DNA from 3 places in the Thioalkalivibrio sp. ALgr1 genome. Region 2 is predicted to be linked to each of the others. Evidence: predicted binding sites of a transcription regulator. Region 2 holds the regulator's gene; each other region holds the start of a gene.
The links. Region 2 encodes sigma-54, which starts transcription at its own class of promoters, with help from an activator protein. Its sites were predicted from a motif close to TGGCANGNTNCNTGCTT; they were not measured.
Positions count from the first base shown of each region.

Region 1: a site for sigma-54 is predicted at 1,681-1,697, ahead of fliL (flagellar basal body-associated protein FliL). Genes of this name have one in related genera too.
Region 3: a site for sigma-54 is predicted at 1,567-1,583, ahead of F466_RS0103155 (TorF family putative porin). Genes of this name have one in related genera too.

Region 1 covers NZ_KB905134.1:302,650-305,909, forward strand. Annotated here, with positions in the region: gene fliN (flagellar motor switch protein FliN) at 1-124, opposite strand, end outside; gene fliM (flagellar motor switch protein FliM) at 137-1,111, opposite strand; gene fliL (flagellar basal body-associated protein FliL) at 1,120-1,608, opposite strand; gene F466_RS0109145 (flagellar hook-length control protein FliK) at 1,898-2,983, opposite strand; gene F466_RS0109150 (flagellar export protein FliJ) at 3,048-3,260, opposite strand, start outside.
Region 2 covers NZ_KB905132.1:850,098-853,357, reverse strand. Annotated here, with positions in the region: gene F466_RS0104075 (PTS sugar transporter subunit IIA) at 1-156, opposite strand, end outside; gene hpf (ribosome hibernation-promoting factor, HPF/YfiA family) at 161-499, opposite strand; gene F466_RS0104065 (RNA polymerase factor sigma-54) at 502-1,995, opposite strand; gene lptB (LPS export ABC transporter ATP-binding protein) at 2,054-2,782, opposite strand; gene lptA (lipopolysaccharide transport periplasmic protein LptA) at 2,833-3,260, opposite strand, start outside.
Region 3 covers NZ_KB905132.1:659,466-662,725, forward strand. Annotated here, with positions in the region: gene F466_RS0103145 (amidoligase family protein) at 1-904, opposite strand, end outside; gene folB (dihydroneopterin aldolase) at 1,016-1,381, shown strand; gene F466_RS0103155 (TorF family putative porin) at 1,636-2,349, shown strand; gene F466_RS0103160 (P-II family nitrogen regulator) at 2,415-2,753, shown strand; gene F466_RS0103165 (ammonium transporter) at 2,791-3,260, shown strand, end outside.

The sequences.
Region 1 (3,260 bases), on a different contig from region 2:
ATTCGTCCGCCAGGGCGTCCTGGTCCTCTTCGGATTCCCCTTCGGCTGCCTCCGGGGTCACGTCACTGTCCTCACTGGAAGCCAGGCTCTCGTCGTCTTTCTTGTTGTCTTCGGTGTCTGCCATGGGTGCAGCCCTCTATCGCTTGATAATGCGATCCGTCACCTGGATCGCATTCTTGCCATCGGATACGCCAAACTTCCCACGAAACAGCGGGATATCTTCGACTCTCAAGGTAACGGTCTCGGGGAGATTGATCGGGATGATGTCGCCCGGCTGGATGTCGAGCAGCTCCTGCACCGTCACTTCGGTCTCGGTCAGGGTGGAGCTCACCTCGACTTCCGCGTCCTGAATCTCTTCTTCCAGCGCCTTCATCCAGCGTTGATCCACGTCGGACCGGTCCGATTGCAGCCCGGTATCCAGCTGCTCGCGGATCGGCTCGATCATCGAGTACGGCAAGGTGAAATGCAGATTGCCGCCGCCACCATCGAGCTCGATATGGAACTCGCTGATCACGACGATCTCGGTGGGCGAGACGATATTGGCGAACTGCGGGTTCACCTCCGAGTTCAGGAACTCGAAGCGCAGATCCATCACCGGCTGCCAGGCCTTGACCATGTCCTCGAATGCGCCTTCGAGGATGCCGTGGACCACGCGCATCTCCATCGGCGTGAAATCCCGTCCCTCGATGCGCGTGTGGTAGCGACCGTCGCCACCAAAGAAGTTGTCGACCAGGATGAACACCAGCTTCGGGTCGAACACGAACAGACCAGTCCCGTGCAGCGGATGCGCCCGCACCAGGTTCAGGCTGGTCGGCACGAACAAGGAGTGCATGTACTCCGAGAACTTCGAGACCCGAGTGCCGACCACGGAGAGCTCCGCAGAGCGACGCAGCATATTGAACAGGCGTACCCGGAGGTGTCGTGCAAAGCGCTCGTTGATCATCTCCAGCGTGGGCATCCGCCCACGCACGATCCGATCCTGCGTCGCGAAGTTGAACTCGCGGGCCTCTCCGTCATTCGGAAACGGGTCATCCGTTTCGATATCGCCGTCATCGACCCCATGAAGGAGGGCGTCGATCTCGTCCTGGCTGAGGATGTCCGTTTGCGCCATGGTTCTGCCTACTGCATGACCAGTTCGTTAAAGCGCACCGCTTCCACATCATGTGGTGCGTCCCGCTCCTCAAGGATCTCGGCGATCGCCTCGCGCAGCTCCTCGGCAAGCGATTCCTTCCCGTCACGCGTATTGAGGTCGTCGTAGTGTTTCTCTCCAAGCAGGCCCAGCACATCGTTGCGAACGGCCGGCATATGCCGCTCCAGTGCTTCAATCACCTCGGGGTCGGTGGTGACGACGCTTAGCTCGACCCGGAGATAGCGAATGCGTCCGGGCCCATCAATGTTCACGGTCATCGGCTCCAGCCCGTGATAGTGACGCTCGGCCGGGCCTTCTTCACCGGTCTCTTCCTCGCCACCGCCGGACAAGAAAAACCACGCAGCCGCCGCGCCGGCCCCGGCGAACACGAGCACCAGCAAAATGACAATCCAGAGCAGCCCCTTCTTGCCCTTATTGCCGGCGCCTTCTCCACCCAGTTCGACTTCCTTCTCCGCCATTTCCCACCCTCGAGATTCGTGAATCCGTCCATGTTGACGGCACGGGATCGCGCTGACTATTGCCTGAACTCATAGCAAAGGCAGTGCCAAAATTAATTTATGTAATGATTTCCGACGCTTAAGCGGTAACGAGGAGAGCACAGGAGGGGTGCAGCCGGGAATTAAAAAGGGGATCGTCAAGATTCAGCCGCCCCGAACCCGGCAGAAGACGGGATCTTGGCGGCACAACAACCGAGGTTGGGAACGACCGGGCGGGTTTACGCACCCGGTCTTTTGCAAACGGACTTACTCAGGCGAACAGGTCAAGCCGGCGGTTCAGGATAGAAAGGGTGCTACCCGTCGCCTGCTCTTCCTCGGCCTCGGACTCATCGGCCTCGCGCCCGGCCCGCTGCCCGTCAGCCAATTCCTGCTGACCTTCACGCTCTTCGGCCGCCTGATCGGACACGGTCGCATCCTCGAGCGTAAGGCCGCTCTGGGCGAGACTCTCGCGCAGCCGAGGCATCGCCGCCTCCAGAACCTCGCGGGTCACCGGATTTGCACTGATGAACTGGACGGTGGCTCGATCACCGTCCACGTTCAGGCGGACATCGAGTGTCCCCAGCTGCGGCGGGTGCAGCTTGATCTCGGTACGGCCGCCCTGGGCACGCGCCAGCATGCGGATCTGGTCCGTCAGCTCGCGCTCGCCACCCGGCTGCAGCAGCCGAGCCAGGTCCAGGCGCAACGAGCTGCGTGAACCCTCGCTGCCTTCCGCAGCCTGTACATGCGCCGGCAGAATGCCGGCCAGAGGTTCCGCGCGTCCCTGCGCCCTTTGCGTATCAGTCCCCTGGGACATCCATTGCGCCAGCAGCTCCAGAACATTCTCGCGCGAAAGGCGGCTGTTCGGACCGAGCAGCTCGGTGCCCGCCCCGCCGCCTGAAGCAGCCGAGCCCTGGCTGGACTCGAGGAACAGCCGCATGACCGCTGCAGGCAACGGCTTGATCTCGCGCGCGCCACCGTTGCCTTCGCCGCGCTCCATACGTGCAACGGACGGACCGGGGCGATCATCCACTGCCGTCATGAGCGCGGCCAGCGGCAAATCCTTGCCGCCCGATTCCACCTCGACGGCCAGTTCGCCTCCGTCCATCAGGGCTTGCAAGCGGGCCAGCATGCCCTCCAGATCGAGCCCTTCAAGCTCCTCTTCACCCACGCCCAGATCGGCCAGCAGCGCCTCGAGCTGTGGCTGAAGAATATCGAGGAAACCCTCGCCTTCTGCGGTTTTCAGGTCCTTCAACCCTTCGAGGCCTTCGAGCGCCTGAAGGTCCTTGAGGTCACTGCCACCCCCCAACAACTGCAGCAGCGGCATCATCCCCTGGCCGGCATTGCCTGTCGCGATCATCAATGGATCCTCTGAGTCATTGCCCGGCTCGTACGCCTTTGATGGGCATTCCTGGTCAGCTCATTCAAGATTCTTGCCAGTCGTTGTTCGTCTCCTGCGTGCGCGTGTGCACCTGCCGTGTCGCCCACATGTCCTGCTCATGCTGGCGACGGCGATCGGCCACCCGCTCCTGTTCTGCAATGCGGCGCTCCAGGAGCTTTTCCAGGGACATCACCGCCCGGTGGCGGAGCAGCCACTCCTGGCGTGCCTGCTCCGCCTGGGCGCCTGCGGCCTGCGC
Region 2 (3,260 bases):
AGACAGGGCCTCGAAGATGGCCCCGCTGGCCGGGCCGGCGGACTCCTCGCCGCCGACGGCCAGCAACTCGGCCAGGGTCTCGAGCGCCCGTTTCTGGCTGGAACACTCGGGCTCCAGCCGGATACGGGCGCGGGTGATCAGCTCGGCAATGGTCATTGCGTTAAAGGGCCTGTTCGCGGTTGCGCTGGGCACCCTCGGCGCGGTGATGGTCCTTGACCTTTTCCTTGTGCTTGATCAGCTGACGATCCACCTTGTCGATCAGGCCATCAATCGCCGCATACATATCCTCGTGACTGGCTTCGGCGTGGATGTGATTGCCGCTGACCTGGAGATTGGCCTCCGCCTTGTTGTTCAGGTTCTGGTTTTTCTCGTGGGTCAGCACCACATGCACGTCGATCACTTTGTCGAAGTGGCGTTCCAGCTTCGCGAACTTTTCGTTCACGTAGTCGCGCAGGGCGTCGGTGATATCGACGTGATGGCCGGTCAGGTTGATCTGCATGGTCAGGCTCCTTTTTGCTTGGTTCCACTGGGCATACTCGCCATCTGCCGGCGTTCGCTGGAAGACGGTATGTGCATAGCCTCGCGGTACTTGGCCACGGTGCGTCGGGCCACATTAATGCCCCGATCCGACAGGATCTGGGCCAGTTTTGCATCACTCAGTGGCTTGTTCGGGGTCTCGCCACCAATCAATTCCCGAATCATGGCACGGATCGCGGTCGCCGAGCATTCGCCGCCATCGGCTGTGCCAACATGACTGGAAAAGAAGTACTTGAACTCGAATACCCCACGCGGGGTGTGCATGTATTTCTGTGTAGTCACCCTCGAGATGGTCGATTCGTGCATCTCCAGGGTCTCGGCGATATCGCGCAGGATCAGCGGTTGCATGGCAACCTCACCATGCTCGAGAAACCCCTGCTGGCGCACGACGATGGCCTGGGCGACCCGCAGCAGGGTGTCGTTCCGGCTGTGCAGGCTCTTCAGGAACCAGCGCGCCTCCTGCAACTGATCGCGCATAAACGCGCTATCACGCGCATCGGAGACCTGCCGCACCATGCCCGCATAGAGATCGTTGATGCGAATGCGCGGCGCAATCTCCGGGTTCAAGTCCACGCGCCAGCCATCGCGGTCATGGCGGACATAGACATCCGGCACCACATATTCCGAAGTGGACTCGCTGATCTGGGCACCGGGCCGCGGATTCAGGGTGCGGATCAGGTCCAGCGCCCGCGCCAGCTCGTCCGGGTCGCGCACGCCGGACTGGCGCTGCAGGGCTCGGTAGTCCCGCTTGGCCAGGCTCTCCATGCCGTTTTCCAGGATGGCTCGAGCCGCGTCACGCGCCGGGGCATCCGGCGCCAAATGGCGCAGCTGGATCTCCAGGCACTCGCGCAGGTCCCGCGCACCGACGCCCAGCGGGTCGCACTGCTGAATCCAGTGCAGCACCGCCTCGACCTCGTCGACCCCCACGGGCTCGTCTTCGCCCTGGCTGATCATCTCCGCCAGCGCCTCGAGTTCACTGTCCAGATAGCCGTCCGGGCTGATCGCGTCGATCAGCGCCGCCCCGATCCGTTGGTCTCGTGGGGTCAGGTGGCTCAGATGCAGCTGCCAGAGCAGGTGGTCCTGCAGGCCCTCGTCCTCGCCGTCGGAGGTATTCTCCAGCGGGTCGCGGTCGTCCAGGCCGCGTGGGCTCGGGGCGGGCTCGTAGATGTCGTCCCAGCGACTGTCGGTGCTCAACTCCTCGGGGATCACGTCATCGCCAGCCGTGTCGGCCTGCATGCGATCCCCGTCGACCCGTTCGCCCCCTTCCTCCGGGCGCTCGGGCGGGGCCTCCTCGCCCTCGTCCTCCACCTGCTCGAGCATGGGGTTGCTTTCCAGCGCCTGCTGGATCTCCGCCTGCAACTCCAGCGTGGAAAGCTGCAGCAGACGGATCGCCTGTTGCAGCTGCGGGGTCATCGTCAGCGTCTGCCCCAGCTGCAGATTGAGCCCGGGTTTCAGCATCGCGGTTTGAGGTCCATGGTGACCATCAAGATCATCTTAAGGAAACACTGATCAATGTTCACAGTCGAAAGTTTTCTCCGAGATACACGCGGCGCACCTGGGGGTCGTCCAGCAGCTCCTGCGGGGTCCCGGCGCTCAGGATGCGGCCCTCACTAAGAATATAGGCCCTGTCGCAGATTCCGAGGGTCTCGCGCACGTTGTGGTCGGAAATCAGCACACCGATCCCGCGCTGGGCCAGATGCCCAATCACGGCCTGGATATCACCCACGGAAATCGGATCCACGCCGGCAAACGGTTCGTCCAGGCAGATAAAGCGCGGGTCACCGGCCAGTGCCCGCGCGATCTCGGCGCGGCGACGCTCGCCCCCGGACAGGGCAATCCCAGGGCTGTGGCGCACGGTCTCCAGCTGGAACTCCTCGATCAGGGCATCGCCGATGCGGCGTCGCTCGTGGCGGTCGAGCTCCGAGCGCAGCTCCAGCACCGCCTGCAGGTTGTCCCAAACACTCAGCCGACGGAAGATCGAGGCCTCCTGCGGCAGGTAGCCCAGCCCGGCTCGGGCCCGCGAATGAATCGGGGCCCGGGTGATGTCCCGGTCACCCAGCGTGATGCGGCCACGATTGGGCCGGATCAGGCCGACCAGGCTGTAGAAACAGGTGGTCTTGCCTGCGCCGTTCGGTCCCAGCAGGCCCACGACCTCCCCTGGTGCCAGATCGACGTCGACACGATCCAGCACCGTACGCTTGCCATAGCGCTTGGTCAGCTCGCGGCCGGTCAGATAGCCGGCCATCGGCGCAGATTCGCCACCGGCCGCGGCGGGCGCGCTGGTGTCGAGCTCGTTCATTCGTCGTCTTCGCGGGGCTGGATCCTGATACGTACACGCTCGTCATCGGCCTCGCCACGCTCGGCCTCGATCACATCCGTCTCCAGGTCGTAGACGATGCGCTTGCCGCGCGCTTCCTCGGCTGCCGTGACCACATGCGCCTGGTCGGTCAGGATCACCCGGTCCTCGTTCAGCAGGTAGTCGATGCGCAGCGCGGTGGCGATGCGCATCTCGCCCGTCTCCGGGTCCGGGGACTCCAGCCGCGCAGGCTCGCCGTGGGCCTCCATCTCGTAAGGGCGTCGGTCGCGGCTGCGCACATAGACCTTGTCGGCCTCCAGTGTCATGTCCCCGCGAATCACCACCACATCACCGGTATAAGTGCTTACGCCCCGCCGGTCGTCCATCTCCGCACGATCGGCGGTAATCTCCACCGGCAGGGGCTGCT
Region 3 (3,260 bases), 190 kb from region 2:
GCTGCAGGCGTTCCCGGTCCGCGGCGAGCCGTTCCACTTCGACCCAGCCGTTAAAGGGGTGGGCCAGGCTCCATTCGGGATCGTCGATCTCGCAGTTGGGCAGACGATAGTGGAACGCGGGCCGGGCCTTGACCAGCTCATGTTCGACCGGGGCCGCGTCGATCCGCTCCTGATCCAGTTCGGCAAACAGCGGCAGCATGTCCAGCGGCCGATTACGCGTGGTGTTGTGCGCGAGGTAATGGTCGATCAGTTCCCCCTGGTCCGGCTGGAAGTCCGGGTTCAGGGTCTCGCGGACGAAGGTGCCGGGGAATGCGCGGATGTAGGGCGACAGGCGTCTGGCCAGGTCGATCTCGCCCGCGTTCGTCAGCATCTCGTACAGCAGCAGGAAGGCCCGCAGGACATCGAGGATCCAGGCGGCATCGGTGCTGTGGACCTCGATATTGAGCTGCAGCCCGAACGCGTAGAGCAGCGAACGCTCGGTCCCAAGGGCACCGTCTTCCTGCAGTGCGGCCCGAACGCGATCCAGCCGGGGAAGCGCCGAGGCCGGTATCGGTGGTGCGACGATCTCGTGCGGTACCAGGCGCCCGGCGGCATCGGCCAGCCAGCGGTCGAGCGCCGCCTCGTCGGTGTCGTCGAGCTCTATGCCCAGCCGCCGCAGGTGGCTGCGATACGCCCGGTCCTTCAGTACCCGGGCATCCAGCTCCACCTGGAAATCACCCTGGTCCGTATCGCAGACCCGGGCGACGAACGGGCTTTCACAGCGGACCTGCCCGCCGAACTCGGCGCGGATGGCCTCGGCCATGCGTTCGAGCGAGACGCCGGCCATCTCGATCTCCACGCCGACCTTTCGGGGTGACCCTTCCGGATTGTCTGGCCAGGGCAGATCGTGAAAGCGCTCGGGCATCAGGAATGTCCTTGGGAAGCTGCCGCGCCATGATACCGGTTCGGTGTACCTGCTGTGGGCAAGCCAGTACGATAGGCGCCGGCCGCCAGGGCCGGACCGCAAAGGTACGGGATGGATCGAATCTACCTCAAGGATCTGCGCATTGATGCCGTCGTCGGCGTCTATGATTGGGAGCAGCGCATCCAGCGCCCCCTGCGCTTTGATATCCAGCTAGCTACCGACACGCGCATCGCCGCGCACTCGGGCGAGATCACGGACACGGTCGATTACGAGGCGGTGGCCAATGCCGTGCGCGCGATCGTCACGCGCGAACCCCACGCGCTGCTGGAATCCCTGGCCGAGGAGATCGCGGAGGCCCTGATGGCCGAGTTTCGCACCCCGTGGGTGCGCATCGAGCTGGGCAAGCCCGGCGCGGTCGCCGGTGTGGCCGAGGTCGGCATCGTGGTCGAACGCGGCACCCTGCCAGCCTCCACCTGATCCCTTTGCGTCGGTTCCTGTCCTAGTTCGCCTCGACCCCGGCCGTGCGGCCGGTCACAGATTTATCATTCCTTGACCCAATATGGTGCGTGTGCACTTTTAGTGCGCACCGCTTTTGTGCGTGCTGGCGTCGTTCACCTGCAACAGGTGTTGTGAAAAGCCGATCTGGCTCCGTTTTCCCGATATGGCACGGCCTGTGCAAGGACCGGGTGTCGACTACGCGACACTCGATTGCACAACTGGGAGAACACAATATGAAGAAGTTCACTCGTTCCGCGCTGGCCGCCGCCATCGTCACTGTCGGCTCCACCGGTGGTGTGGCCTTTACCTCTGCTGCCACCGCGGAGCTTTCCGTGAACATTGGGGCGGTTTCCAACTACTACTTCCGCGGCTTTTCCGAAACCGATGATGGCGCCGCAATTCAGGGCGGTATCGACTATGAGCACGAATCCGGCTTCTACGTCGGCACCTGGCTCTCCAACGTCGACTTTGGCGACGACACCAGCTACGAAATGGATCTTTATCTCGGCTTTGCCGACGAGTTCGACAATGGCTTTGGCTACGATGTTGGGTATCTGTATTACGCCTACCCCGATGCGCGCGATGACAGCGGTTCCCTGAGCGCCGACTTCGGCGAAGTCTACGGTGAAGTTTCGTTCGATACCGGGCCCGTTGGTTTGTACGCCGGTATGGCCTATGTCGTGAACGACAGCAGTGATTCCGCGCTCGAGAAAAAGGATATGTACTACTACGCCGGCTTGGATATCCCGTTCATGGATGTCTATAGCGCTGGCTTCCTCGTGGGCCGCACCAACTTCGATGACTCCGATCTCGACAACTACACCCACTACACCGCGAGCCTCACCCGCGATGCGGGCGACTGGGGCGAGTTCAGCTTCAACCTTGAATACGTCGACGAGTCCGACGAGGACGTTGGCGCCTGGGTGGGCTGGACCAAGACGTTCTAAACCCGGCTTTTCCACTCAAGTAACTGCGGGTCCGCCCTCAGGCGGCCCCGCTCAAGGAGTCCGACATGAAGATGATTACCGCCGTGATCAAGCCGTTCAAGCTTGATGATGTCCGCGAGGCGATCTCGGAGATCGGCGTGCAAGGAATGACCATGACCGAAGTAAAGGGTTTTGGTCGTCAGCGCGGCCATACCGAGCTCTATCGCGGCGCCGAGTACGTGGTCGATTTTCTGCCCAAGGTGAAACTGGAAGTGGCTGTCGACGAAAACCTGGTCGATCAGGTGGTCGAGGCCATTTCCAAGTCTGCCAGTACGGGCAAGATCGGCGACGGCAAGATCTTTATCACCCCGGTGGAGCAGGTCGTGCGTATTCGCACGGGCGAGACCGGCCCGGAAGCCCTTTAAGGGTTTTCCCTCTTCCATCGAATGAGGAATTTCAATCATGGAAATTGAACAACAAGTTGTCGAACTCGCCTATGCGATGGACACCTTTTATTTTCTGGTGGCCGGTGCACTGGTGATGTGGATGGCCGCGGGCTTTACCATGCTCGAGGCCGGGATGGTGCGCACCAAGAGTGTCGCCGAAATCGCGACCAAGAATATCGCCCTGTATTCGATCGCCAGCATCATGTACATGCTGATCGGCTACAACATTATGTACGGCGATGGCCTGAGCTCCGTGATCCCGAGCCTGGGCTTCCTGATCACGGGCGACAACGCCGTGGGTGACGTGCTGGGTAGTGATGGCGACATCTACTACTCCGATCGTGCCGACTTCTTCTTCCAGGTCGTGTTCGTGGCGACCGCGATGTCCATCGTCTCGGGTGCCGTAGCCGAACGGATGAAGCTGTGGGCCTTCCTCGCCTTTGCGGTCGTGCTGACCGGCTTCATCTACCCGATCCAGGGCTTCTG